One region of the Janthinobacterium longum genome, then DNA from elsewhere that is predicted to be linked to it. Evidence: predicted binding sites of a transcription regulator. Region 1 holds the regulator's gene; each other region holds the start of a gene.

Region 1 (7,523 bases):
CGTTCATGGTCATGGTGGTGGCCAGGGTATTCATCACCTCGTCGAGATCGAATTCGACCGGCGACAGGTCCATGCGGCGTGCCTCGATCTTGGAAAAATCGAGCACGTCGTTGAGGATGCCCAGCAGCGACTGGCCAGCCACGCGCACCATGGTCAGGTATTTGCGCTGTTCCGTATTGAGTTTGGTATTACCGAGCAGATACACCATGCCCAGCACGGCGTTCAGGGGCGTGCGGATTTCATGGCTCATGTTGGCAACGAAATCGCTTTTTGCGCAGTTGGCCGCTTCGGCGCGGTCGCGCTCGTCTTCAAGTTCCCTGGCGCGTGCTTCCACTTCCTGCTGCAGGCGGTCGCGCTCGCTCATCAGGCTGTTGAAGGCCGCCGTCAGTTCGCCGATTTCGTCGCGCTGCTCGACCGGCAGCGGCGTGAAACGCTGGTTGCTGCTGCGCAGTGCCAGCAGGGTGTCGCGCAAGCGCACCAGTGGCGACAGCAGGCGCACCGTGACCCAGCCCAATACCAGTGCCGCCAGCAGCGAGGCGCAGGCGCTCCACAGCACCAGCCGGTACAGCACGCCGTCGAACGGTTCAAATGCATCGTCAATCGGCAGCGAGGCGGCCAGCAGCCAGTTCACCGATTTCAGCTGTTTGAAGCTGTTGACCGCCCTGACGCCGCTGCTGTTGTTGCTGACCGTGCTGCCTTCGTCACTGCTGGCGGGGCCGACGCGCGGTTGCAGCAGCTTGGCGGTCTCCGGGTGCAGCACATACCGCGGCACCTTGCCGCGAGTCAGTATGAAGTAATAGCCGTTCTTGCCCACCTTGGCAGTGCGCAGGTCGCCCAGCAGGTTGTCCTTGTACAGGCGCAGCACGCCGACCACCAGGCCGGCTATCTCGCCGTTCTTGTCCAGCACGGGCGCGACCATCTGCACGATCGGCATGCCGCTGGTCTTGCCCAGCATCGGCTCGGTGATCATGGCCTTGCGGGTGCGCATGACGGTCTGGAAATACGGGCGGTCGCTGACATCGAGAGCGCTGCGCTCCTGCAATTCCGGCACATCGCTGACCAGCTTGCCGCGCGTATCGAGCACCAGCACGTCGTCGAACAGAGCCAGCATGGCGCGCTGTTCATAGTACTGGCGCAACTGGGCCGGCTGCGCCATCAGTGCGGCCGGCTGGCGGCGCGCCGTTTCGGTGATGACGTCGAGCAGCATGCCGAGCTTGTCATCGAGCTCTTCTGCCGTGCGGGATATCATGGCCGTTTGCTGGCTCAGCAGTACCTTGGTGAAATCATCGCGCATGCGTTGCACTTGTACCAGTGTGACCAGGGCAATCATGGCGACCGAAGTAAGGCTGGTCGCCAGCGCGACTTTTGCTTTGATGCCGAGAGGCTTCATATTTTCCTTTGCTTGGCATGCGGCATGTATGTTGTCAGGAATTCTCCTAGCAAAGCGGCAACTTGGCAAGCACCAGCTTGTGGCGCAGTTGCCATGAAAATAAAGGAAGAAAGTGATTTAATGCCGGCATTTCACCGAAATTGGCACACGGCAACCCTGAATGCAGTAAACTCGTTGTTGTATTTTCTTAAAGGTATACGCAATGACACCTGATCTATTGTCCCCAACTCTGCCCATCGTGAGCGTTGAAGCGCTGCGTGCGCGCTGCGCCACTTGCAGCATGCACCAGCTTTGCTTGCCGATGGGCTTGGATGTGGGCGACATGGACCGCCTCGACCAGATCATCGGACGGCGCCGCAAGGTGTTGCGCGGTGCCTCGCTGTTCCGCATTGGCGACGCGTTCCAGAACCTGTATGCGATCCGCCTTGGCCACTTCAAGACCTACCAGATCAATCCCGGTGGAGAGGAACAGGTGACGGGGTTCCAGATGGCCGGCGAATTGCTGGGCATGGACGCCATCAGCGCCGACCGCCATCATTGCAATGCGGTGGCGCTGGAAGACAGTGAAGTGTGCGAAATTCCATTTTCCAGCCTGGAGCAATTGCTGGGCAATATGCCAACCCTGCTGCGCCATTTCCACCGCATGATGAGCCAGGAAATCACGCGCGAGCAAAGCGTGATGCTCTTGCTGGGCAATATGCAGGCGACCCAGCGTTTTGCCGCCTTTATCGTCAACCTGGCCTCGCGCTATGAAGCGCGCGGTTACTCGGGCAGCAAATTCCAGCTGCGCATGTCGCGCGAGGAAATCGGCAACTACCTGGGCCTGACGATCGAGAGCATCAGCCGGCTGCTGTCCAAATTCAAGAAGGAAGGCTGGCTGAGCGTATCGAACCGCGAGATTGAAATCCTGCAGCCGGCCAGACTGAAGGCGATTACGGCCGGTACCGACGTCTGCAAATAATTACAGTTCGCTGTCGGCACGCAAGCTGATGTCGCGCTGGGCCGGCCAGGTCCAGATTCCCGACAGGCGCCATTCGCGCTTGCCGTCTTCCACCAGTACCTGCCAGCGGCTGCGCTCGAGCATCGGCAGCGAGACCGAGAAATTGCCGTCCGCATCGGGCTGCACCATCAGCCGGATGTCTTTTTCCGGCAAGGTCGCGTGCGCCAGGTGCAGCAGCAAGGGCTGCTGGTAAGCCTTGCCAAAGCTGTGCACGGAACCGGTGATGCGCGATTGCGCCACGTCGTAGGCAAGGCTGGTGTCCATCGCCAGGTTGCTGGCCACCGTATCGCGGCGCAGGTCCTGATTGATCGCCTTGCCCTGCTTGTAGTAGTCGCCCACCACCAGCGCATCGGGTTGCGTAAACGCGATATACCCCATAAAGCTGCCGACGACGACCGACAAGCCCGGGCCGATCATCAGCAGCCACGGCCAGCGGTGCTTGTACCAGGGGGCGACGGGAGCTTGCAGTTTGACAGTCTTGGACATTTTTATCTCCCGGGGTCAGACCCGTTGGGTCTGACCCCAGCTTTACGTTGAGTGGATGAAGGCTGGGGTTTGAGGCCAGCTTTATGTTTAGGGTAAGCAAGCAAAAGGCTGGGGTCGGACCTGCAGGGTCCGACCCCTTGTTTAACGCGGCACGATAAACACCGCGCTCTCGCGTACATGCAATGACGGCTCGTCGAGTGATTGCAGCTCGATCTGGATCTTGTTCGAACCTTTTTCTCCGACACCGTGCGGCACGCGCAAACGTACCGGCCAGCCCAGCGTTTCGGTCGGCTGCAGGGTCACTTCCTCGCGCGTCAACAGGGTCAGTCCGGGCAGGCCCGAGACGGCAATTTTGAAGTGCTGCTGCTGTTCGGAAGTATTCATGATCTGCAGGCGATACACGTTTTCGATCATGCCGTCTTCCACTTCGCGGCCCATCGAGCCACGGTCGCGGATCACGTCCATTTTCAAGGGCGTGCGCAGGAACAGCGAGGTACACACGGCGGTGACGATCAGTGCCAGGATCGTGGTGTAGATCAGTACGCGCGGCCGCATGGCGCGCCGGCGGATCTGCTGCGAATTGAAGTTGTTTTCCATCGCATGGTCGGTGCTGTAGCGGATCAGCCCGCGCGGCCGCTCGACCTTGTCCATCACGCTGTTGCAGGCGTCGACGCAGGCGGCGCAGCCGATGCATTCATACTGCAGGCCCTTGCGGATATCGATGCCGGTCGGGCATACCTGTACGCACAGTGTGCAGTCGATACAGTCGCCCAATTTGGTTTGCGTGCCGTCCCTGGCGGCTTTCTTGCTCAGCGCGCCGCGTGGTTCGCCGCGTTTTTCATCATAGGTGATGATCAGGGTGTCCTGGTCGAACATGGCGCTCTGGAAGCGCGCATACGGACACATGTATTTGCACACCTGTTCGCGCAGCCAGCCCGCGTTGCCGTAGGTGGCCAGGCTGTAGAACAGGATCCAGAACCATTCCCAGGGACCGAAATTGAAGGTTCGCACTTCATGTACCAGGTCCTGGATCGGCGTGAAGTAGCCGACGAAGGTAAACCCTGTCCACAGGGCGATCGCGCCCCACACCAGATGCTTGGCCACCTTTTTGCCGGTCTTGCGCAGCGAAGGGCCCTGGCGGTCTAGCGCCATGCGCGCGCTGCGCGTGCCTTCGATTTTGCGTTCGACCCACAGGAAGATTTCCGTGTACACCGTTTGCGGGCACGAAAAACCGCACCAGACGCGCCCGGCAATTGCAGTGACGAGGAACAGCAGATACGCCGAGATGATCAGCAGGGCCGCCAGATAGATGAAATCCTGCGGCCACAGCACCACGCCGAAAATGTAGAACTTGCGCGTGGTCAGGTCGAACAGCAGGGCTTGCCTGCCGTTCCAGTTGAACCACGGCAAGCCGTAGAACGCCAGTTGGGTGAGCCAGACGCACACCCAGCGCCATGTTGCATAGCGTCCTTTGGCCTCGCGAGGGTAGATCTGCTCGCGGGCCGCATACATCTTGATGACTTGGGGTTCCATTACATTATTTCACGGGAACTGCAGGCTGAGGGTTGGACAGGCTCCAGATATACGCCGACAGCACATGCACTTTCGACTCGCCAAGGAAGTCACCGAAGGCGGGCATCTGGTTGTTGCGGCCCTTGCGGATGGTTTCCATGATGGTGTCGGCACTGCCGCCGTACAGCCAGATCTTGTCGGTCAGGTTCGGTGCACCGAGTTGCTGGTTGCCCTTGGCGTCGGCGCCATGGCAGGCCATGCAGGCGCCGAACTTGGCCTTGCCCAGTACCGATTTGACTGGGTCCGAGGTCGAACCCGACAGGCTCAGCACATAGTGCGCGACATTCTCCACATCCTGCTCCGAACCGAGCGCGGCGCCCATCGGCGGCATGATGCCGTTACGGCCGTGCATGATGGTGGTCTTGATGATGTCCGGGTCGCCGCCATACAGCCAGTCCTTGTCGGTCAGGTTGGGAAAACCCTTGTTGCCGCGTGCATCCGAGCCATGGCACTGCGCGCAGTAGGTCAGGAACAGACGCTGGCCGATGGCGTTAGCCTGCGGATCGGCAGCCACGGTTTTCAGGTCCTGTTTCAGGTACTTGTCGAACAGGGGACCGTAATCGGCTTCGGCCTTTTTCAGCTCCTGCTCGTACTGGCCCGACGATTTCCAGCCCAGCTTGCCGGCATAAGTGCCCAGGCCCGGATACAGGAACAGATACGCCAGCGCAAACACGATGGTGATGTAGAACAGCCACATCCACCAGCGCGGCATCGGCGTGTTCAACTCCGTCAGGTCCTCATCCCACACGTGGCCGGTGGTGCCGTCGGCCGGTGCGCCCGGCAATACCTTCACTTTCGACTGCGAGTACAGCAGTACGGCGCAACCGATAATGCCCAGCAGGGACAGCACGACAATGTAAATATTCCAGAAACCACTGGTAAAGTCAGACATGGCTGCGCTCCTCTTTTGCCACTCCGGCTTCCACCGGATAGTCCAGCGCCTCGTCGGCGAACGGCAGGTTGGCCGCCGCGTCGAAGTCCTTGTTGCTGCGGCTGAATGTCCACCACAGGATGCCAACAAACGTCGTAAAGGAAACCACCGTCATGACGCTGCTGGCGCTGTCGAACAGGTTCTCGATTGCCATGCTAATTCCTCGTTTTGATTAATGTGCCCAGGCCTTGCAGGTAGGCCACCAGGGCGTCTTCTTCGGTTTTGTCCTTCAGTTGCTCCGGACCGGCCTTGATTTCTTCTTCGCTGTAGGGCTGGCCCAGGCGTTTCAGGGCGCGCATCTTCGGCACGATGTCTTCCGGCGCGAGCTTGGTCTTTGCCAGCCATGGGTAGGCCGGCATATTCGATTCCGGCACCACGTCGCGCGGATTGTTCAGGTGGGTACGGTGCCATTCATCGCTGTAGCGCGCGCCGACGCGTGCCAGGTCGGGACCGGTACGCTTGGAGCCCCACTGGAACGGACGGTCGTAGACGAATTCGCCCGCCACCGAATAGTGGCCATAGCGCTCGGTTTCCGCGCGCAGCGGACGCACCATCTGCGAGTGGCAGTTGTAGCAGCCTTCGCGTACATAAATGTCGCGCCCGGCCAGGCGCAGTGGTGAATAGGGCTTCAGACCGGCGATCGGCTCGGTGGTACTCTTCTGGAAGAACAGCGGCACGATTTCAACGGCGCCGCCGACGCTGATCACCAGGGTGACCAGGCCTATCAGCAGCCAGGGGTTTTTTTCAATCCATGCATGTGAAAATTTCATTTTGCTTTCGCTCCAATCAGGCGTGCGCCGCGTTCAGTTCCGGGATGCGTGCGACTGGCACCTTGGTGCCGCGCAAGGTCATGTAGGTGTTGTAGCCCATCACGCACATGCCAGCCAGGTACAAGAGGCCACCGCCCACGCGCACCACGTAGTACGGATAGGTAGCTTTCACGCCTTCGACAAAGGTATAGGTCAGGGTGCCGTCCGGATTGACCGCGCGCCACATCAGGCCCTGCATCACGCCGGCGATCCACATTGCAGCGATGTACAGCACGATGCCGATGGTGGCGACCCAGAAGTGCACGTCGATCAGGCGCGTGCTGTACATTTTGGTCTGGCCGGCCACGCGTGGCAGCAGGTAGTAGATCGAACCCATGGTGATGAAGCCGACCCAGCCCAATGCACCGCCGTGCACGTGGGCGACGGTCCAGTCGGTGTAGTGCGACAGCGAGTTGATGGTCTTGATCGACATCATCGGACCTTCGAAGGTGGCGATGCCGTAGAACGACAGCGAGACGATCATGAATTTCAGGATCGGGTCGGTGCGCAGCTTGTGCCAGGCGCCCGACAGGGTCATGATGCCGTTGATCATGCCGCCCCAGCTTGGCGCCAGCAGCACCAAGGAAAACACCATGCCGATCGATTGGGTCCAGTCAGGCAAGGCCGTGTAGTGCAGGTGGTGCGGGCCGGCCCACATGTAGGTGAAGATCAGCGCCCAGAAGTGGACGATCGACAGACGATACGAATAGACAGGGCGCTCGGCCTGTTTCGGGATGAAGTAGTAGACCATGCCCAGGTAGCCGGCGGTCAGGATGAAGCCCACTGCGTTATGGCCGTACCACCATTGAATCATCGCGTCCTGCACGCCGGCATAGGCCGAGTAGGACTTGGTGAACGAGGCTGGCATGACGGCGCCATTGACGACGTGCAGGATGGTGACGGCCAGGATGTAGGCGCCGAAGAACCAGTTGGCGACGTAGATATGCTTGACCTTGCGCTTGATCAGCGTGCCGAAGAAAACGATCGCGTAGGCGATCCAGACCACGGCGATCAGTATGGTGATCGGCCACTCCAGTTCGGCGTATTCCTTGCCGCGCGTCAGGCCCATCGGCAGCGTGACGACCGCGCACAGGATGACTGCCTGCCAGCCCCAGAAGGTAAAGGCGGCCAGCTTGTCCGAAAACAGGCGCACCTGGCAGGTGCGTTGTACCACGTAGTACGAGGTGGCGAACAGACCGCAGATACCGAATGCAAAAATGACCGCATTCGTGTGCAGCGGACGCAAACGACCGTAAGTGAGCCACGGTATGTCGAGGTTCAGGGCGGGCCAGGCCAGTTGGGCGGCGATGATGACGCCGACCAGCATGCCGATGA
Region 2 (7,523 bases), on a different contig from region 1:
TTCCTTGGTCGAAAAGCCTGGCAAGAACACCAGCTGGAAGCATTCGTCGTTGCTCAGTTGCGCGTTTTCGCTGATCAGGCCTTTTTGCTGTGCCTTGCTGCGCAGGAAGACCGGGTCCATGCCCTTGCCGTCATCCTGCAGCACGATCATCACGCTGTTCGCTTCCTGCCATGCTTTCAGGGAAATATACGACTTCGCAGGCTTGCCGGCTGCCAGACGATCTTCTGGCGACTCCACCCCATGGTCGAGCGAGTTGCGCAGCATGTGCACCAGCGGATCGTACAGGCTGTCGACCACCACGCGGTCGACTTCCGTTTCCGCGCCTTCGATGGTCAGTTCGACATCCTTGCCCAGGTCCTTGGCCAGCTCGCGCACCAGGCGCGGGAATTTCTGGAACAAACGACCCACCGGCTGCATGCGCGTGGCCAGGGTGGCCCTTTGCAGTTCAGTCGAGTAACGCGACGCGCGTTCCAGGGTTTCCGCCAGGGTCGCCATCAGGGTGGCGGCCTGGCCTTCGAATTTGAATTGCAGCAAGCGTTCAAGCAGCACGGCGGCCTGGTTGGCCGCTTGCACCGATTCGCCGGCCACTTCCAGCAGGGCGTCGAGCTTGACGGCGTCGACGCGAATGCTGTCTTCCTTGACCGGCGCCGCATGACGCATGTCCGGGCGCTCTTCGCGCACCACGCCATCGACGGCCTTGGCGGCCGGCCTGGCGGCGGCAGGTGCAGCCACGGCAGCAGCAGCAGGCACAGCAACCGAAGCGGCAGGCGCGACCACAGCCAGCTGGCTGCCGGCCGGCACCACGGCGTTATACAGGGCCGCCCAATCCAGGCCATCGGCACCGATCACTGAAACAGCGGCAGCGGCAACAGGGGCGGCAACCACAGGCGCTTCCACCACCGCCGGCATTGGCGCGGCGGCGACAGGCGCATCCATGCTCTTGCCTTCGATGGCGTTGGTAAGGATGAGTTCCAGCTCTTCCGGCATGGCCGGCAGGCTTTCCGGCGCGGCGCCGTTGGCCAGCTCCGTCAGCTGGTCGGCCACGAAGCCGGACGCCTGCAGTGCCGCCTCAATGGCGATCGGCGTCACCGGCGCGGCGCCCGTGCGCAGCGCGTCGAACAGGTTTTCGGTCAGGTGGCAGGCCGCAACCAGCGCAGGCAGGCCCATGAAACCGGCGCCACCCTTGATAGTGTGAAAGGAACGAAACACCGCATTGAGCGTTTCCTTGTTGTCCGGATCGCGTTCGAGACGCAGTAAGTGCTCTTCAACATTAACCGCAAGATCCATCGCCTCGACGACGAAATCCTTGAGCATATCGTCCATTAGAATCCCAAATCGGCAAGAAGGTCATCGACATTATCCTGGTCCAGCGCCACCGACGGCACGGAAGGCCCTTGCATCAGCGGCGCTTCCTGTTTCTGGGCAAGCTTTTCGCGCACTTCGGCAGGAGCGTTGTCACGCAGCAACTGCGCGAGCTCATTCTCGACCGTTTTAGTGATATTGACAACTTTTTTGATCAGCTGGCCCGTGATGTCCTGGAAGTCCTGCGCCATCATAATTTCCAGCAAGCGCGCTTTTTCCGCCTCGGTTGCCTCGGTGACGGCCTGCGCGAACTGGCGCGAATCACCGGCCAGGGCCTTGAACTCGTCCAGGCTCAGCTTGCCGTCGAACAGCGCAGTCCAGCGGCTGTCCATGTCCTTGGCCTTTTTCGAGAGCACATCCTGTGCCGGCATGCCTTCGTCGAGCGTGTTCAGCACCTTGTTGGCGGCCTGTTCGGTCAGGGTCGCCACATATTCCAGGCGGTCCTGCGCGTCGACGATCTGCGACGACGCCTCCGTCAGCGCCTTGTCATAGCCCAGTTCGCGCAGCGAGTCGTGCAGCAGGCGCACGATGCCGCCCAGGCGTTCGAACATCGGCTTGTCGGACTGGTCGACCGGTTCAGTGGCGAGGGCGGCAGCTGCTGGCGCAGGTTCCTCCACGCCAGGCGCCGGGGCGGCCGGCTGCGCAGCTGCGGCTGGCGCGGCGCTGGCCGATACCGAGTCGAACAGCGCGTCAAAATCATCGTCCGCAATCACTGCCGGAGCTGCCTGCGCGGGCGCCGGCTTGGGCGCCTCGGTGCGTTGGGCAGATACTTCATCGAATAAGGCATCGAAATCATCAGCGGCGTTGGTCATATCCCTGCTTCTCCATAATTTGTCAAAATTCCGCCTGAACTGTGCGTTTTACAGACTACTACCCACAATTTCTCGATTAAGATGATTTGAGGCAATACCGCTGCGATGATGCGAGTGTAGCAGGGCGCCGCCCTGTTGTTCAATCTCAAAACGCGCTTCCTGCCGTAAACCATGCCTGCAATACCTTTTCCGCACGGAAATATCTGTATCAGGTGTTGTATTTTGAAATACTACCATTGGCGCGCCGGCAAGAGCAGCTATCCGGCGAGAAAACCTTGCCGCAAGCCACTTGCCGCCAAACCAAAAGCAGCAAATGATCATCCTTTCGCCAACGTTGTCTATACTGAACCGGCACAACTGTTGATAAATATCAAATCGTTACATGAATACCATCATGCTACCCAGCCTACAATAAGGCAGGCTGTGCGCAACGGTTCACTTTAAGAAAGAGCTGTCATGTATAAGAAAATTCTGATCGCCACTGACGGTTCAGCCGTCTCCAACCTGACTGCCTGCGCCGGCGTCGCGTTCGCCGAACAAATGCATGCCGACATCCTTGCCCTGTACGTCGCGCCCGAATACCAGTACCCGGTGTATATCGAAATCATTCCACCCAGCTATCCCAGCGAAGAAGAATACCGCATCGCCATGCGCCGTGCCGGCAGCGGCCACTGGCAGCCCATCCTGGACGAAGCTGCCAAGCGGGGTCTGGAAGCGAGCGGCCTGACAGCCTTTTCCGACAGTCCGGCGCAAAAGATCGTCGAAGTGGCGCAGCTGCAGCATTGCGACCTGATTTTCATGGGCTCGCATGGCCGCAGCGGCTGGGGCCAGTTGTTGCTGGGCAGCGTCACCAACAAGGTGCTGTCGCACTCGACCTTGCCGGTGCTGGTACACCGCCTGATCAAGGAGCCGCCGGCCCAATGACGCACCGCGCCAGGGATCCCGGCGCGACGGGCGTTTTCGCCCGGCCTGGCCCCCTTTTCTGATGCCTTAACAATCGCCGCCCGGCGAACCAACCTACTGACGCTATGATACGTATTGTGATTGCCGACGACCACACCATCATGCGCGAGGGCCTCAAGCGCATACTGGACGGCGCGCCCGAGATCGACATCGTCGGCGAAGCCATCGACGGCTTCGAAGTACTGAACCGGGTGCGCCAGGGGGGCTTCGACCTGCTGTTGCTCGACCTGTCGATGCCGGGCCGCAGCGGCGTCGACCTGATCCGCCAGATCCGCAGCGAGGCGCCCAAGCTGGCCATCCTGATCCTCACCATGCACGAAGAAGAGCAATATGCCGTACGCGCCATCCGCGCCGGCGCGCAGGGCTACCTGACCAAGGAAAGCGCCGGCACCCAGCTGGTCGGCGCCATCCACAAGGTGGCCTCGGGGCGGCCGTACATCAGCGCAGAAGTGGCCGAGCAGCTGGTGCTCAACATCATGATGCCCAATGAAAGCCTGCTGCACAAACAATTGTCGGACCGCGAATTCGAAGTGTTCTCACTGCTGGTGGCCGGCAAGTCGATCACGGAAATCGCCAACAACCTGCACCTGAGCGTGAAGACGGTCAGCACTCACAAGACCCGCATCATGCAGAAAATGGGCATGAGTTCACTTTCAGAAATGGTGCAATACGCCGTCGCCCACCGCCTGCTGTCGCCCTTCAAGACCTGAATCAGCCCGCCGCGCGCGCGATCATCAGTGTAGGATTAATCCTACACCACCCACCTTGGCTCCTACTGCCATATTCAGCCTCGGCTGATATTAATTCACTACGTGTGTTGGCATACTGAAACCAGTTGCCGAGTTGCTGGAAATTATTTCTTTACATCGCACGTTTCAACGCTACACATATTAAACGCCAGGGCCATGCCGGCATACGGCGCAGCCCCTGAGCATTTCGCTGTTCCAACATGACCGACCTGCCACCAGGAGATGAACATGCTGTCCACGCACACGTCTGAAAACCGTCCGACTTCGCCGACACTCCAGTCGCCTTCCATGGAAGCGGGACGCCAGCGCCAGGGACGGTTGTGGTCAAACCTGAAAGAAGTCTGCGATCTGCTGCATATTTCCACCGCCTGCGCCATCGCCGCCGACGAACTGCTGTTCCAGCACGTGCAGTTCAAGACCGGCCAGCGCATCCACACCATCGGCCAGCCCTTCGACACCCTGTACATCGTCAATTCGGGCTTCCTGAAAACCGTGCTGATCGACGAATTCGGCAATGAACAAGTGCTCAGCTTCCCCATGAAAGGCGACATGCTGGGCGTCGACGGCATCCACACCCGCCATTACTCGTCGGAAGCGGTAGCGCTGTCCGACTGCGACCTGATCTTGCTGCCATTCAAAAAGCTGACGTCACTGGGCCGCGTGCATCTGGAGCTGGAAAACGTCATGTACGGCGTGATGAGCCGCGAACTGGTGCGTGAGCAGGCGATGATCGGCATGCTGGGCGCGCTCTCTGCCGAAGCGCGCGTGGCCCGCTTCCTGGTCTCGCTGGCCGACCGCTTCGCGCAGATGGGCTACTCAAGCAAGCTGTTCAACCTGCGCATGACGCGCCATGAAATCGGCAGCTACCTGGGCCTGACGCTGGAAACGGTCAGCCGCACCTTGTCGGCTTTTAATGAAATCGGCCTGATCACGGTCGACCAGCGCACCATCGGCATCAAAGACCCGGAAGCGCTAAAGACCTTGCGCCGTCTGCCACCGTCGCGCTCGCGCGCCAAGCAACTGGCCGCCGCCAAGCTCAAGGCCGAGACCCATGCCGCCAACGCCGCCGCCCTGGAAACACCGCAGTTGCTCGCCGTGTGACTCACCCGTACAGGCTTGACCCGGCCGGAGCACGCGCTCCTGCCGGGTCTTTTTTCGTGCGCACGAAAAGACGGTTTTCTGATGATGAATTTCTCGTGATCTTCTCTTAAATAAGGCTTGCATTTCCGGTCACATTCAACAATAATGCAAATACGAATCATTCTCAACTGAGACAAGGAAAGCCACCCATGCACAGCTCGAAACCAGCCATGATCCAGGATGCCGCCGCCGCCCATGTCCGTCCGCCCGTCAGCATGGCGCAGCCGGCTCGCCGCATCACCAGCGAAACGCTGCTGCAGCAGGGCCGCGAAATCGAAATCGAACACAGCGGCAAGATTTACCGCCTGCGTGTCACGCAACTGAACAAACTGATCCTCACTGCCTGAGCCCGCTGCGGCTGAACCGGCAGTCCATCCTTTTCGCAAGCCAGTCGTGCGCCTCCGGCGCGCCCGCCAGCGTCACTACCGCACAGGAGCGCTTGATGGCGAACGACCGTATAGACACGATGTTGGCGAGCAATCATGAACGGCAGCCCGAACTGATGCTGTCGAATGTGCTGCACCTGATGTCGCACTATCACGCCAACGCGGCGTGTCCGAAACTGGCGTCGGTCATCGAACGCCACCTGCAGGTGTTGTCCAGCCTGCCGAGCCTGGCGCCGGTGTTGCAGGCCACCTGCCAGCAGCTGTCGCAGCAATGGGCAGCGATGGTCACGGCCACCGTCAACCCGCCCAAACCGGCCAAGGGCACCTTGCTCGAACGCCTGGACCGCCTGCTCAACCCCACGCGCGCCCTGCCGCTGGCGCGCGCTGCCCACCCTGTTCCATCGCCACGCTTTACAGGAAACCGCCATGTGTGACAAAGACAAGTCCTTGCCCGTTATCAGCAACTGTGCCGCCAGCGACGCCGACACGGCGGCACTCACCTCGCGCCGCCGGCGCCTGTGGGAACTGTCGCATACCTGCCACTGTCCGCTGGTCGGCGTCGGTTTGCCGCTCGGTTATTTGCGCAAGCTGGTCGGCAAGATGACGGGCGGCCGCGTGCTGGCCGACGACTACGAAGTGCACGTCGGCGCGGTCACCGAATGCGGCGCGCGCAACCGTCTGTCGGAGGCGCTGCAGAAGGAACTGGAACGCCGCTACGCCCCCGTGATCCTGCGTTTTCGCGGCGCCAAAAGCAAGGAACAGGTAGCCCAGCTGTGGCGCACTGCGGTGGCCAATGGCGATGTGTCCGGCGCCTTCTGGGCCGGCCTGACCCATCCGCGCTGCGATGCGGAACTGGAAGAGCAGATGTGCCGCGACCTGCACATGATCCAGCACCAGGCCGGCGCCTGCGTACGCGCCGACATGGGCAAGTTTACGGCCTTGCAGGAAGAAAATGCGCGCCTGGCGCAGGAACTGTCGAGGCTGCAGCAACGCAGCCAGGCCATGTTGCAGGAGAAAACCGGCGAACTGGAACGCCAGGAAGCGGTACTGCTGCGCACCCGCCTTGACTCGATCAGCAAGGACAGCGTGATCGAGGAGCTGCGCGCGGAACTGGCGCAACTGCAGGCCGTTATCCCGTCGCTGGAATCGCGCACCCGTCTGGTCGAACGCCTGGCGCAAATGGATGAGCGCGAAAAGGAATTGCGCCAGCAAATTACCGAGTTGAAAGCCCAGCCAAAACCTGCCGCAGTCGCGACGCCGCAGTCGCCCAAGCTGGAGGTGCCTGACGGCGGCAAGCTGAAAATGCCGATCCGGCTGGTCGACCAGAGCGTGCTGTGCGTGGGCGGACGCAGCGGCAACGTCGCCACCTACCGCGCCCTGATCGAACGGGTCGGTGCGCAATTTGCCCACCACGATGGCGGCCTGGAAGACAATGCCAACCTGCTCGATTCGAGCCTGGCGGCGGCCGACCTGGTGATTTGCCAGACCGGCTGCATCAGCCACAGTGCCTACTGGCGCGTGAAGGATTATTGCAAGCGCACCGGCAAGCGCTGCGTCTTTATCGACAACCCCAGCATTTCCAGCTTGGCGCGCGGCCTGCAGGAAGTGAGCGGCGAACTGGAACCGGCCATCCAGGACGGCACGTCGCAATAAGCTGTCAGGCGCGCAGTTCGCGCTCGATGGCCTGCGCAAGGATGGCATCGTCAGGCAGGGTGTCGGGTGCGAAGCGCCCCACCACCCTGCCATCCTTGCTGATCAAAAACTTCTCGAAATTCCACAACACGTCGCTTGGCTTTTCTTGCGTGATGCCATAGCCGGCCAGCTTGGCGCGGAAATCACTGCCCGGTTTTTCCTGCGCCTGCGGCTGGGCGGCAACCAGTTGTTGATACAACGGATGCTGGTCTTCTCCCTTGACGGTGATTTTTTCAAACATGGGGAACTGCACGCTGAACTTGCTGGTGCAAAAATCGGCGATCTCTTCGTTACTGCCCGGCTCCTGCGCACCAAAATCGTTGGCAGGAAAACCCAGCACCACCAGGCCCTCAGCCTGCTTGTCCTGGTAAAGCTTTTCCAGGCCTTCGTATTGCGGCGTCAGGCCGCAGGCCGAAGCC
Region 3 (7,523 bases), on a different contig from region 1:
GCCATCGTGCAGGCCGTGAGCGAAGTCGACCAGCGGTTGTCCGCCTGTGGCCGATACATACAGCAACCAGGCCGCTGCCAGCATGGTTTTGCGGTCATTGCGGCGGTAGCCGAGGGTAATGCCGATGATGCCGGAAACCAGCAGTATCAATTCCACGTAATACGCCATGCGCCGCTCCCCGCTGGTGAATAAAAAGTTGCCTTGCGGCATACTAATATGAAATTAAGTATGTGGCAACTTTTTATGCTGGATGGTTTCAGAATCAACGGTTCTGCGATAATGCATGCAGGATATTTGTCAGCTGAAGGAATTGCATGCGTATGAAAAGCGCGATAGGGATAGTCATCTCCTGTGCCGGATGGCTGTGCGCCATCTCGCCTGGCCATGCGCAGGAAGCGCAGACGCCTCCAGCGGTGCCGCCGACGCATGAAGCGCCGGCCTTGCCCGCACCTGCTGCGCAGCCGGTGCCAGCCAGTCCCGTTCCGGCTCCGGTTCCGGCAGCAGAACCTGAGCCCGTCGCAGCCGAACTGCTCGGAGTGATACCCCAGTCCGTGAAGGTTACCGCCAGCAATCTGGCGGCGCCGCCGCGCGTGCGTTTCACGGCGTACCGCGATAGCTATCTGACGGCAAAAAAAGTCTGGCAGGTATCGCGCGGTAACGTGGTAATGGCCTTGCGCCTGATCCCGGCCAAGCTCAGCGCCACTATCGACGATGTGCGGGTGGCGTTGCAAGGCGATGGCGCGCCGGTGGCGATCAAGGTGGGCGAGGGCGGTGTCTTCATCGTGCCAATCAATGACGAGATAGCGGCCCAGGATGGCAGTTTCCTGGTCAACAAGGGCCGCGGGGAATTGACAGCCAATATGGTGATCCAGCCCGCCGTGGCGCGCGATGCCTGGACGGTGGGGCGGGTGGCGCAAGTATTGCATGACGCCAGGCTGGCCGTGCATGCGATCACACCGTGGTACAAACGCCTGTTTTCCAGTGAAGTGCAGGCGCTGGCCTTTTGCGCGCCCGAGCGGGGCAGCGCCCTGCAACTGATGCAGGACCAGCAACTGATTGCCACCCTGCCGATGAACGACGCCGCCGTCAACGACATCAACCTGCCTGTGTATTGCAAGATGTTCGATGGCGAAGACAAATACCCGGGCCACTACCGCGTGGTGATGCCCGAACAGGCGACGGTGCTGATACTGTAAGCTGTCAGGCAGGCTTGCACTGCACCAGTTCCAGCGCCGCCGCCAGCGCCAGGTCCATCGTTGCCTGGTGAAACAGCAGCCACTGCGGCAGCAGGGCCAGCGCATGGCGGCCCTGTTCCACGTCACCCTCGTCGACGGCAGCCCAGGCGTGGTGCAGGCCGCCGAGCACGCGAGCATGCTGCTCGCGGTGGTTGGTCAGCGATGGAAAGCCGATTTCCTCCATCAGGTCTTCTTCTTCGCGGAAATCGCGTTCCACCGCCGCGACAAGTTCCCGAAAGCCCACGCTGAATTGTGGGTCGCCGAGGTTCGCAAGCTGCTCCAGCCGCGCCACTGCGTCAAACAGCGCTTCGTGCGCCGCGTCCATGGCGGGTATGCCCAGCGCCATGTCTTGTTTCCATTGAGATGTCAACATGCCAGCTCCTGTGTCAGCCTGCGGTCGGGCTGACCGGGCGGCTTCAGTGTGGGCGTGCTGAAGGTGAAAATCCATGATCTGGATCAAACATTCAATCGCTTCAAGCGCAGGCGATGGCGGTGTCAGCGCTGCGGCCAGTGCGACCACATGGCATGGGCGTCGACATTCGGCGTCTGCAGCATTTGTGCCAGCGAAGGACCGGACCGCTGCAGCATCAGCGGCACCAGCATCAGCGAAGAGAGGGCGAGGCAGGCCAGCACTTTGAGCGTCAACATGATTATCTCCCGGCACGCCAGCGGCAGCGCGGGAATGCGGCGCCAGCCGGTTATGCGATGACATCATGCTTGCAGTGTAGGTCAGCTGGCGACAAGTTCAACTGATTGCTGTGATGCACTGCAGCAACAGCTGCCAGTCGATGTTCAATAAACGTCGCGGCGGTAGCGGTCTTGCGTGCGCAAGTCGTCCAGGCCATCCTGGCCCAGCACGTCGAGCAGCACCGCGTCGACGCCGGCCGCCATGCCCTGCAGGCTGCCGCACACATACACGATGGCGCCGTCCTGCAGCCAAGTGCGCAATTCACTGACCGCGCTGCGCAGGCGGTCCTGTACGTACTCGCGGCTATCGCCGTCGCGCGAAAACGTGCGGTCCAGACGCGCCAGATTGCCCTCTTGCAGCCACGCCTCCAGTTCTGCGGTGCAGATGCTGTCGGCGCTCTGCTGGCGCTCGCCGAACAGCAGCCAGTTGCGGCCCAAGCCCGCCCGCTGGCGCGCGCGCAGGTGCGAGCGCAGGCCGGCCAGGCCCGAGCCGTTGCCGATATAAATGCACGGCACGTCGGTCAGCGCCGGGGCGAAGGCCGGGTTCGCTTGCAAACGCAGGCGGATCTCACCGCTCAGCGGCGCGAACTGCGTCAGCCAGCCCGAGGCCACGCCATAGCCGCCGTTGTTCTCGCCCGCATGGCGCTCCTGGCGCACCAGCAATTGCAGCTCGCCATCGTGCGGCATGGACGCCACCGAATAGCTGCGCGGCGCGTGTGGCACGCTGCCGCCGCTGTCTTCGCCTTCGCTGCCGTCGCTATTGCACGGAATAATCTCGGCCAGCGCGCCGGCTTCCCAACTGGTGCCAGCAGGGCCGGACAAGCCGATTTCATACAGCTGGCCGCCCTGGCTGCCAGGATTGAGCAGCACGCGGCGCGTCAAGCGCCACGCCTCATACGACGCATCTTCCTGGCGGCCGATGGCGTCGATCGGGCTGCCGCTGGTGCGCGCCAGCGCCTGCGACCAGGCGGCCAGTGCGTGGGCGTCATGCTTGTCCACTTCAATCATGGCAAACAGCGGCGTCGCGCCCAGCGCTTGCAGGCGCAAGTCCAGTGCGCGGCCAAAGCCGCAGAACTGGCTGTAATGGCGGTCGCCCAGGGCCAGCAAGCCAAATTCCAGGCCGGCCAGATCGGGCGCCTTGCTGTCGTCCAGCAATCGCGCAAAGCGGCGCACGCCATCGGGTGCTTCGCCCTCGCCAAAGGTGCTGGCGACGATCAGTACGTGTTCATACTGGCGCAGCTGTGTCGGCGACAATTGCCCGAGCGACTGTACGTCGACCGGCACGCCGGCCTGCTGCAGGGCGCGCGCGCTTTCCAGTGCCAGCCTTTCGGCCTGGCCCGACTGGCTGGCATAGGCCACCAGCGTCGGCAGGGCGCTGACATGCGGGCCGGGCGCACCGGCGCCCAGCATGGCGCGTTGGGCGGCAACGGCGCGCTTGGCCTTGCGCCGGCCCAGGTACAACATCCAGCCGGAGATGCCGAACAGCGGCATGCACAGGCTGGCGACGGTCACGATAATGCGCCCCGGCAAACCGAAATAGCTGCCCATGTGCAGCGGGTAGATGATGCTGAGCAGGCGCGCGCCTTGCCCCTGCTGGTCGTAGGGCTTGTATTCGGTAACCGTGCCATCGGCCGGCAGGATGGTCATGGTGTTGCGCGCGCGCTCATGTGGTGCGTCGTTGGCCAGCCAGGTGAACTGCACCGCTTCGCCCGGGTGCGTCGGCATGCGCACGGTGGTCAGGGTCCAGTTGCCGGCACGTTGCTGGAAAGTATTCCAGGCCAGTGCGGTATCGATGGCGGCGTGTGCCGCTTCCGGTTTTTTCTCGCGTGCCGGCGCCGGTTTTGCGGATGCTTGCGCCATGCGCGGCGGCTTGCCGGCCCAGGCGTCGATCTGGTCGCGCACGATATCGTAGCTCCAGTACAGGCCGGTCAGGGTCAGCATCACATACACCACCAGGCACCAGGTGCCGATCACCGAGTGCAGGTTCCACAAGAATGAGCGGCCTTTCAGTGCCGGGTCGAACATCAGCCAGGTGCGCCAGTCCAGCGGGCGGCGCGGCCAGCGCAGGTACAGGCCCGACAGCGCCAGGCCAAGCAGGCACAGCGCCAGCGCGCCCAGTACCTGGCGGCCCGGTTCGCGCGGCAGCAGCAGCCATCGGTGCAAGGACTCGGTCCACTCGAAAAAGCCCGCGCCCTGCATCGCCGGCCGCGTTGCGCCCGTGTACGGGTGCACATACACGGACTCGCCACGGCGCTGGCCCGCCTTCGGCGCAAAAAACACGCGCGGCGCGGCGCCGGGTTCGGCATACACAGTAACGGATGCAACGCGCTGGCCGTGTCCGGCGGCCGCCACGCTGGTCAGCTGGCCGGGCGTGAGCACAGCGCGTGTTTCCACCGGCACATGGCGCACGCCCGGGTTCATCAGATCGAGCAATTCATCCTTGAACGAGATGGTCGCGCCGGACAGGCCAATGATCATCAGAACGGTGCCGGCGGTAATCCCGATAAACCAGTGCAGCTGGAACCAGACCTGCTTCCAGCTGGGCCAGTTCCATTGCACGTTGTTGCGACGGCGCGTGCTTGCCTGTGGCTGCGAGGTGGGTGCTGCACGCGATGCCGGTGCGCCGGCGATGGTGGGTGTTGTCATGAGTCGGATTGCTGGCTGGCGGAACGGAGAAGGCCGCCATCATATCGCAAATGAGAATGATTCGCGCTAATTCTGCGACCAGTTTTCAGGCAAAGATGGCAGCGGGGCGCTTGTCTCGCCGCGTTTTGGCATGCATACTGCCAGATAATGTATCTCTCGCATGGGCGGCGCGCTGCTGCTGCCGTGACGAAGGACTACAATAGCCGCCTGACTTCATAATCTCATCGAACGCCCATGACCACATCGAATATCACCATCACGCCTTCCGCCCATCCCCTGTCCGACGCCGAGCGCGGCGAGCGCATGAACAAGCCGGCCTTTGGCCGCGTGTTTACCGATCATATGGTGGTGATTCCTTACAGCGACGGCAAGTGGCAGCAAGGCGAACTGAAAGCCTACGGTCCGTTGATGCTGGACCCGTCAGCCTCGTCGCTGCATTACGGCCAGGCCATTTTCGAAGGCTACAAGGCGTTTGCCCAGCCCGACGGCAGCATCAAGACTTTCCGTCCTGAACAGAACGCCGAGCGCTTCAACCGCAGCGCCGCGCGCCTGGCCATGCCGTCCATCCCGGTCGAGCTGTTCCTGGAAGCGGGCGACGCCCTGATCTCGATCGACCGCAAATGGGTGCCAGGCAAGACCGGCGAGAGCCTGTACATGCGTCCACTGATGATCGCCACCGACCCATTTCTGGGCGTGCGTCCGTCAGAAGAATACCTGTTCGTGCTGTTTGCCTCGCCTGCCGGCGCCTACTTCCCGCAGGGCGTGAAACCGGTCACCGTGTGGATCAGCGAAGACTTCGTGCGCGCCGCACCGGGCGGCACCGGTGAAGCCAAGTGCGCCGGCAACTATGCGGCCAGCCTGATGGCCCAGTCGCAAGCGCAAGAGAAGGGCTGCGACCAGGTCGTCTGGCTCGACGCCGTGCACCGCGAATTCATCGAAGAGATGGGCGGCATGAACTTGTTCTTCGTCTACCAGGACGGCGACAAGGTGACCGTGGTCACGCCGGAGCTGACGGGCACCTTGTTGCCAGGCATTACCCGCCGCAGCCTGCTGGAGATGGCGAAAGACCTCGGCTACGCCACCGAAGAGCGCAAGCTGTCGGTACAGCAATGGCGCGACGATATCGCTTCGGGCCGCATGACCGAAGTATTTGCCTGCGGCACGGCCGCCGTCATCACGCCGGTCGGCGTGGCCAAGGCCAATGGCTTCGAGATGACCATCAACAATAACGAAAACGGCGCAGTCACCCTGGCCCTGCGCGAAGCACTGCTGGGCTTGCAGCACGGTACAAAGCCTGATACGCACGGCTGGATGCACAAGGTCTGCTGATTTACTGTGTCTGAATAACACCGCGCCGGCACCATGTTGCCGGCGTTTTTACATCGCTGGAGGAACCCCATGCAGCTGCGCTTTATATTGCCCGCCTTTGCCACACTCCTGTTGAGCCTGGCTGGTGGCCTGGCCCAGGCGGCCGACGCCCAGTGCGCCATCCCGCGCACTGTCAGCTACGCCGATTACGACGTCAGGCCATCGGACGAAAAGAATACCTGCTACAAGCAGAGCACGAATGTGCCGACTGATTACTTTATGCTGGCACTATCCTGGTCGCCCGGTTTTTGCGACAGCCAGCGCCGCCGTGGTGAAATCTCGAAGAAGGCTGCCTTCCAGTGCGCGGAAACTAACCACTTCGGCTGGATCGTGCACGGCCTGTGGGCACAATCTGCCAACCCGGCCAGCTGCGACGATATTTCCGTCACGCCGCCGCGCAAGACGGACCTGCATCCGCGGTACTGCAAGGGCAATTTGCCGAAACTGGCGCCGGCCGAGATCTTGCCCTACATGTGCATGCAGCCGGGTGAAGCGCTGCTGCAGGGCGAATGGGAAAAGCATGGCGCCTGCGATTTCGGCACGGCAAAAGAATATTTCGAGAAGGAACGTGAACTGTTCCAGGCCTTGAAATTGCCTGATACCAGCATGGACAAGAATGCGTTGTTCCAGTGGATGAAGCAACACAATCCGCAACTGAAAGGCCGCTGGCTGGGCTATGAAAAACACTCGGGCGAGCTGCGTATCTGCTACTCGAAGGATTTCAAGGTGATCGATTGTCAGAAATAAAGCAAGCCGTCATGGTCGGCGAGGATGGCCTGCCGCCCGGCGCGCGCGGCTGGGCCATGCTGTCGCTGGCGATCGGTGTCGGCATGGCCTCGCTCGATACGGCAATTGCCAATACGGCCTTGCCGGCGATTGCCAGTGAGTTGCACACGACGCCGGCCGCGTCGGTGTGGATCGTCAACGTCTACCAACTGGCGATGGTGGCGACCCTGTTGCCGTTTTCTGCCCTCGGCGAAATCGTCGGCTACCGCCGCGTGTTTATCTCAGGCATGTTCTTGTTCACCCTGGCCTCGCTCGCTTGCGCACTGGCCTGGTCGCTGCCGTCGCTGGTGGTGGCGCGCCTGTTTCAGGGCGTGGGCGCCAGCGCCATGATGAGTGTCAATACGGCGCTGCTGCGCGTGCTGTACCCCAGGCATTTGCAGGGTCGCGCCTTTGGCAATAATTCGCTGGTGGTGGCGGTGGCGTTTGCCATCGGCCCCACGGCCGCTTCGCTGATACTGGCGACCGCATCGTGGCCGTGGCTGTTCGCCATCAATGTGCCACTCGGCGTGGCCGGGTTTTTTGTCGCCAGCCGCATGCTGCCGGCCACAAAGCTGTCAGGCCACACCATGGATGCGCGCACCGCGCTGTACAACGTGGGCGCTTTCGGCTTGCTGATTTTATTGTTCGGCGACGCCGCCCACCATGCGCCATGGACCACCTTGCTGCCAGAGCTGATGGCGGTGGTGATCTTCTTTATCCTGCTGCTGCGCCGCCAGAGCGGCCACCAGGCGCCGATGTTGCCGGTCGACCTGTTTCGCAGGCCGCTGTTTTTCCTGTCGTCGATGACGGCGATCTGCACCT

Evidence for each region. The regulator FNR, encoded in region 1, switches genes on or off when oxygen is low (the NO sensors DNR and NnrR bind a similar motif). The targets are predictions, from matches to a motif close to TTGATNNNNATCAA.
Region 2: ACQ4WM_RS05245 (universal stress protein) is a predicted target of FNR. The motif match lies at 2,535-2,548, and genes of this name have one in related genera.
Region 3: ACQ4WM_RS02790 (bacteriohemerythrin) is a predicted target of FNR. The motif match lies at 1,682-1,695, and genes of this name have one in related genera.

Annotation. Positions count from the first base shown of each region.
Region 1 covers NZ_JBNYXQ010000008.1:51,865-59,387, reverse strand. The annotation lists gene ACQ4WM_RS18980 (HAMP domain-containing sensor histidine kinase) at 1-1,390, opposite strand, end outside; gene fnr (fumarate/nitrate reduction transcriptional regulator Fnr) at 1,593-2,351, shown strand; gene ACQ4WM_RS18970 (FixH family protein) at 2,352-2,876, opposite strand; gene ccoG (cytochrome c oxidase accessory protein CcoG) at 3,018-4,409, opposite strand; gene ccoP (cytochrome-c oxidase, cbb3-type subunit III) at 4,414-5,340, opposite strand; gene ACQ4WM_RS18955 (cbb3-type cytochrome oxidase subunit 3) at 5,333-5,533, opposite strand; gene ccoO (cytochrome-c oxidase, cbb3-type subunit II) at 5,535-6,149, opposite strand; gene ccoN (cytochrome-c oxidase, cbb3-type subunit I) at 6,166-7,523, opposite strand, start outside.
Region 2 covers NZ_JBNYXQ010000001.1:1,151,628-1,159,150, forward strand. The annotation lists gene ACQ4WM_RS05235 (chemotaxis protein CheA) at 1-1,323, opposite strand, end outside; gene ACQ4WM_RS05240 (protein phosphatase CheZ) at 1,323-2,174, opposite strand; gene ACQ4WM_RS05245 (universal stress protein) at 2,631-3,098, shown strand; gene ACQ4WM_RS05250 (response regulator) at 3,203-3,847, shown strand; gene ACQ4WM_RS05255 (Crp/Fnr family transcriptional regulator) at 4,175-4,987, shown strand; gene hemP (hemin uptake protein HemP) at 5,176-5,373, shown strand; gene ACQ4WM_RS05265 (hypothetical protein) at 5,469-5,846, shown strand; gene ACQ4WM_RS05270 (DUF2325 domain-containing protein) at 5,839-7,065, shown strand; gene ACQ4WM_RS05275 (glutathione peroxidase) at 7,070-7,523, opposite strand, start outside.
Region 3 covers NZ_JBNYXQ010000001.1:620,966-628,488, reverse strand. The annotation lists gene ACQ4WM_RS02800 (hypothetical protein) at 1-168, opposite strand, end outside; gene ACQ4WM_RS02795 (hypothetical protein) at 315-1,196, shown strand; gene ACQ4WM_RS02790 (bacteriohemerythrin) at 1,201-1,608, opposite strand; gene ACQ4WM_RS02785 (hypothetical protein) at 1,731-1,883, opposite strand; gene ACQ4WM_RS02780 (PepSY domain-containing protein) at 2,028-4,568, opposite strand; gene ACQ4WM_RS02775 (branched-chain amino acid aminotransferase) at 4,803-5,897, shown strand; gene ACQ4WM_RS02770 (ribonuclease T2 family protein) at 5,967-6,683, shown strand; gene ACQ4WM_RS02765 (MFS transporter) at 6,695-7,523, shown strand, end outside.